Regions from separate parts of the Alicyclobacillus sp. TC genome, predicted to be linked through region 2. Evidence: riboswitches for the same ligand, from Rfam matches in the RefSeq annotation. Region 2 holds a riboswitch; the other holds the start of a gene.
The links. Region 2 has a riboswitch for cyclic di-GMP ahead of FY534_RS12750 (hypothetical protein). Riboswitches for the same ligand answer to the same signal wherever they lie in the genome.
Positions count from the first base shown of each region.

Region 1: it holds a riboswitch for cyclic di-GMP, as region 2 does, so the genes downstream of both, FY534_RS07415 (EAL domain-containing protein) here and FY534_RS12750 (hypothetical protein) in region 2, are expected to answer to the same signal.

Region 1 is NZ_CP044434.1:1,509,854-1,512,991, reverse strand. It holds gene FY534_RS07425 (beta propeller repeat protein) at 1-330, opposite strand, end outside; gene FY534_RS07420 (3'-5' exonuclease) at 511-960, shown strand; cyclic di-GMP riboswitch class I at 1,098-1,182, shown strand; gene FY534_RS07415 (EAL domain-containing protein) at 1,357-2,136, shown strand; gene FY534_RS07410 (AbrB/MazE/SpoVT family DNA-binding domain-containing protein) at 2,407-2,670, opposite strand; gene FY534_RS07405 (class I SAM-dependent methyltransferase) at 2,879-3,138, shown strand, end outside.
Region 2 is NZ_CP044434.1:2,601,202-2,604,339, reverse strand. It holds gene FY534_RS12755 (sensor domain-containing diguanylate cyclase) at 1-929, shown strand, start outside; gene FY534_RS12750 (hypothetical protein) at 998-1,741, opposite strand; cyclic di-GMP riboswitch class I at 1,871-1,958, opposite strand; gene pabB (aminodeoxychorismate synthase component I) at 2,033-3,138, opposite strand, start outside.

The DNA of each region.
Region 1 (3,138 bases), 1.1 Mb from region 2:
TAAAATGTGCTTGGAATTGAAAACTCGTACCCATTTTCGTCCCGACGTTGTAGTTCGAAAAATTGAACGGGAAGAATTGGCCCATCCGGTGGTTCCATTGACCATATAGATTGATTTTAGGTTTTCTAAAGGAGATATAACTACGCTTTTGGCTGAATTAACATCTCGATGTGTTCGACTTGGCTTAAATGAATGGGGACTATCAGATGATGCTGTAGGGTTGAGTGTATTTCCATTTTTATTGATCAATGACATTGTCCCACACCCGGTCACCGTCAAACACGTCAATGCAAGCATAGACGCAGTCAGTCCCCAGATTCGTTTTTGCACAAAAACCACCCCTAGTTTCGATTGTTTACCTGTATAGACGTACCCGCTACACATTTTGTGACAAGAGCATTTTCCATCCGCACGGTATATCTTCGTGACTGCAGAGCGTGTTCTGTCGGTTACAGGCTTGTTCCAACGTCCTATTTTGGTTACAATCTCCAAAAACGGAAGAGAACCTACATGCGTATACAGGATACACGCTTTGTGGTGCTGGATACAGAGACGACAGGTCTAGACCCAACCATCCATCGGATTGTGGACATTTCACTGGTCGAGGTGAGCAAAAACGGCATTCGCCCACTCTATCAGACGCTTGTCAATCCCCAACAAACGATACCGCCGGAAGCTTCGGAAGTGCATCACATCACCAATCGACAGGTCAAAGACAAACCCACATGGGAAGAAGTGTGGCCAACCATTCTGACGCATATCCAGGACGCTGTACGGGTGGCCCATAATGCCAAGTTTGATCGGTCTTTCTTGCCGGAAACCCATCGTCCGTGGATCTGTTCCTACCGTTTAGCTCGTCATTTGTGGCCAGAAGCACAGAAACACACCAATCCATACCTGCGTTCTTGGCTTGGTCTTGAACTCGACGCGGATATGGCACATAGCGCAGCGGATTGGTAAGAAGATGTTCTTGTGTACTCGCTCGATCGTACGTTCGCACTCGAAATGAATTTGAGGTATATGACCTTCCTTTTGTGACAAAAGGTTGAAAATTGTCGGAATTTGTAGGAAGATAAGGTAGGAAGAAATTTCAGAAATGCGTATCAAAGCATACCAATGGAAACATTGGGACGCAAAGCTACGGGTCTAAGGGTATGTGCCTAGGATCGCCGGGTTGCCGCATAGGGCGAGAAGAACGAGGGGGCCATCCGTAGGAAACGGGTGGCCCTCAAACGATAGAGGGGTGGGTAAGATACACATGGTACAAGATTCACACATCAAAAATGGTAAAATATCCCTCGGGGGGGGGGGGGGGGGTATAAACTGTCTAATCGACCAAATATACCCACTTCCGTTTTGCAAAGTATCTTATCCAGTATTCAAAGAGGACAACTAGATGTGGTGTTTCAACCTATCGTTCATCATCGCAAAGAGCACTTTTTTGCGTATGAATCGTTAAGTCGCCCTCAATGCGAGGGGAAGGGGATACCGCCGGATGTATGGTTTCAGGCTGCCTATGAATATCAACTATCTACTGAAATCGACCGGCTAGCCTTATCAATGAGCTTGAAGAAACGTTTGGAGTTGCCAGCAAAATGGCAATCTAAACCGATTTTTGTCAATGTTAGTCCCCATAGTCTGACGGAGCGTGCCTATTTGGAGGAATTAGAACATCTGTTGCAAGAGAGTCATTGCCCGCCCAGCCAACTTATCTTTGAAATGATTGAATACATAGCTTATGATCCGAAAACCCTATTCGAGATGTTACGACCCTTACGTTCTCTAGGCGTTCGAATTGCTTTAGATGATATGGGGGTCGGACATGCCAATTTGTCTACCTTGGTGATATTGGAACCCGATTTCATCAAAATAGATCGTTCACTCATTCAAAACATTCATCTTTCAGATAGAAAACAGCGGTTACTATCTCATCTATTGTGTTACATGGATTCCGGAGAACAAGTGATTGCCGAGGGCGTAGAAAAGATAGAGGAGGTACAAATCACTCAACAACTGGGCATCGATTTAAGTCAAGGATACTACTGGGCACGACCTATGGCTGTGGAAGATTGGGCGATGATGACTCCCTCAACCTTTCTGAATACTTCCTATTCGATTGGAGGGCAGGTCAACTGAACCGAATCTAGGTAAATTAGATGGATTCGTTTTCAAATTCGTGTGTTTGTCCGGTTCCATGAAGACTCGTTTAGCATGTTTTAATGCTAAAGGAGGGTTGAAAAATGCTCGATGGACTGACACGCTGGGCTATTGTATTTTTGATTATCTTTGTATTGTTCTTTTTGCTGGTACCTACAGCCGTGACGACCTGTAAGACTGTACCTGTTGCCTGAGGCTACACAAGTCATTCGCCACAGTCTGGGCTTTCTTGACTGTGGCTCATTCAAGTTAGTATTTGATATACTGCTGTAATTGCTGCGTACAATGACGACAGACTTGCTGCTCGTGAAACCATAGAAGATCTTCTGTATTCTTACAAAAAATACATCCCGGTACATATTTCTGAAGAATCAAATTCTCCTCATCTAACAAAAATTCAAGTTCATCTCCGCACTCTATGCCTAAACTCATTCGTAACTCTTTGGGAATGACGATTCTTCCTAATTCATCGACTCTCTTGGTCATTCCTGTATCCAGTATGTCTTCCTGCACACAGGTTCCCCCTCTCATGGGAGTGGCCCACGCGCGGTGAAGCGTGAGCCCTACGGTGTCGAAAGGATGTGTTTCTATATTTATTCTGTGCTCCGAATATTGATTTTATTCCAACATACGCATTTCTATGGATAGGAATCCTTTTTCTTTCGAACATGATAAAATTGATAAAATGAGACAGCATTCGCACTAGAAAAGGAAGGTTCGTATGACAGAAATTGTTGAAGAATTGCCCAGACTGGCTCCCATCATGAAAAAATTGTTACAGGAGCATATCTTGGTCGGCCCGACACTCACACATGTTTCCGTTGCAACAATAACTTCGCATCATCAACAGTTAATTCATCAAGAGGCTCGGCGGTTAGTCCGACAATATTGGCCTGAGCACTGGTTTGCCCGTCCAGCCATTCAACCCTACTATCAGAAAGTCGTTGCCACCAATGCGATGATTGACGCGATCACCAGCAC
Region 2 (3,138 bases):
AAATGGCCGCGAGTGATGCTGCGCAATTAGCGCTGTACGAACACTTGGATTTGCTTTCCGACATTCTCAAACATATGTCCGATCCGTTGGCGGTTGTCCGCCAGGGGCCAGATGGTGAATATACTTACATTTTTGGCAACCCATCAGCGGAAGCGCGTATTGGGGGATGGCAGGGACTTACTGGACGTTCTTTGCATGATGTGCACAGTATCCATGTTCTCGAACAACTCATTCCACTTATGCGCACTGTAACGCAAAACAGCGGGCGGCATGTGATGGATATGGATTTTGAAGGCTGGTGCGGCGAAGTGGTCGTTGACCCTCTTCCGCAGCGGCTTGCTGAGCATCGCTATTTTCTTCTGACTATACGTGATATATCTGAGCGTAAACGCTATGAAAAGAAACTGAAAAAGGCTGCCTATCGCGATCCGCTGACTAAGCTCCACAATCGTCGATACTTAGATCGGTGCCTGCGACTTCTTCGTAATTCTCGCGCAACATATGGACTTTTTTATATTGACTGCGATAATTTTAAATTTATCAATGATCGTTATGGTCATGACGCAGGCGATGCGTTTTTGGTGCAATTTTCAGAACGTTTACGTGGAGCGGTGCGCCAAAGAGATGTGGTTGTGCGCCACGGTGGAGATGAATTTATTGTGCTCTGCCGAATACACGGACTGGAAGAGTGTAATCTGGTAGGACAACGTCTCGTTCGCGCGTTGAGTGGACAATATACCATCGCTGGGCAGACCATTGAGGGCGCGGTTAGTGTAGGGGCCGCCTGTTATCCGGTGCAAGTGGAGACGCTGGAAGACTTGATTTTGGCTGCAAACGAAGCTATGCATCAATCCAAACATGAGCGTAAAGGACAATTGACCGTGTACCGGTTTGTTTCGCCAAAGCTGGAATCGTTGCTGAAACGTTGAAACCGCTTGTTTCTCTGTTGGCGAGATATTTATCATAGCAGTACACGGTCAAATGTCATGCTTGCCCCTTAATCTCCGGAGTTATCCCCTGTATTGCCATAGACTGATCCTGTAGTTGACCCGTCTCCTGAATTACTGCCGTTATTCTGTTGTGAATTGTTTTGTCCGTCTTGTCCATCATTTTGATGATCTTGACTGTTGCCGTGATCTCCATGTTTTTGAGAAAATTGTTGAATCAGGTTTTGCAGAACTGAGTTTGCGTTGCCCGGATTTCCTTCCGTTTCTTGTTCAGCTCTTAACAATCCTTTGGCCCAAACATTTAAATCACTCGTGCTGTTATCCGATGTGCTTGTATTGGTGGACGTACTCGTACTGCTAAGCAATCCATTTAATTGATTCAATACTTGTTGCTGGTCATTGCTCGGAAGTTTCTCAATACTTTTGAGAATATCTTTAAAATCTCCTACCTGTTGATCTAGGTTGCTGTTCTCACTGGAAAGTTGTTGTAGGCTCTGTGATGGAGAATCCATAGAGAAGTTTTTGACGTCGCCATTCCACTGGTTCACAATACCTTGTTTTTGGAGCACTTGCTGTACGGCATAAAGTTCAGCATAAGTTGTGCCGCCATAAACAAGAGCACTGCCCTTGATGCCGTCGTAATTCGCGATTTCTTTCTGAGCCTGGACAAAGTTGCTGGTAGCTGCAAACACAGCACCTCCCGCAAGCAGCGAGCCAAAGAGCGTACCAACGACTGCACCGGTAAGGAGAGATTTTTTGTCTGGCTGTAATTGACTGAACCATTTCTTCATCAAGTTTACCCAACCCCTTTTACTTCGATGGATGAAGCCAGTAAGCTATTGAATCTGGCTTGAAAGAAAAGAAAAACTGGCAGACAGGCTGGAGGACACCTGATTGCCAGTTAAACCACGTCATCATTCATGAGTGGCAACTGGCAAGCATGGCGATTCTCTCGCTTTAGCCCCTTTAGCTTTGCGTCCCTGCATTTCCACAGGTTTGCCTTTGACACATGTTAAATTTAATTCTTAAATTTGTCTTTATCATAATCATTCTATTCGGGCTTGTCTATAAAAAATAGAATATAATTAAATATTTTTGCATATTTCAACCTTTCTCCATCCGCGAACCGAATTGATAAACCACAGATGCTCCGCATGCAACACGTCGTCCAACGACAGCACGCTTTCTTCTACAAGTCCTCGTTTTAAAAGATGTTGGCGCAGCGTACCTGCTAAAAGGCCACAATGGCGATGGGGTGTCCAATAGCGACCCTTATCCCATACGACTAAATTACCAATCGTGAATTCAGTTACTTCACCACGCTCATTCCAAAGTAAAGTATCAAGTACGTTAGGATTGGTTGAAACGTGTACTTGATAAAGGTTCCGATAGGTTGTTTTGTGATAGAGAAACAAGTTTGTTGAGTCCACGGGGTTTTGGGCAAGCATGATTTTGAAGACAGGGTTTTGTCTGGTGCTTTCTGGGTTTGGCAGTGCATCGGTTCTCCCGTGCATACGTTCTGTAGGTTGGAAGTTGATATCATATCCTCCTTTTGCATCCACAGTCAGACGTACGCGCAAAGCTGCTTCATGAAAACTGGCAATGCTCAGTGAATGCAAATCAGCCAGAATGCGTTCTTCTGGCAAAGGAAAATGGAAAAAAGCTGCGGATGATCGCAATCTTTCCATATGTTCCTCTAGTAGCACAAACTGTCCATCTTGCAGTAAGAGTGTTTCTAGTAAAGCAAATTCCTTGTGGTAAAAAGGTGAACGATTTTGTCTGAGAAATGCTGTTTTAGCCTGAGTCTCACGCCACTCTTCGGTTGGTGTAGAATCTATGGTTATGCCTCCGCCAACACCGTACTCCGCTTGCCAAGTGTTTCCCTTTTGATGCAATGTAACGGTACGAATGGCCACGTTGAATATCGCGTCTCCGCCTGGTTTGACATAGCCAATAGCTCCACAGTAAACTCCGCGCGGTTCAGCTTCCAACTCAGCAATACGCCGCATCGTTTGAATTTTGGGCGCTCCAGTAATCGACCCGCAAGGGAACAAGGCGCTAAAAATGTCTTCCAAACGGACGTTGAGTTGCAAGTTTCCACAAATGGTGGAGGTCATTTGCCAAACGGTAGGATATTCTTCAATTTCAAACAGCACAGGTACATGTACGCTGCCGATTTTACAAATTCGGC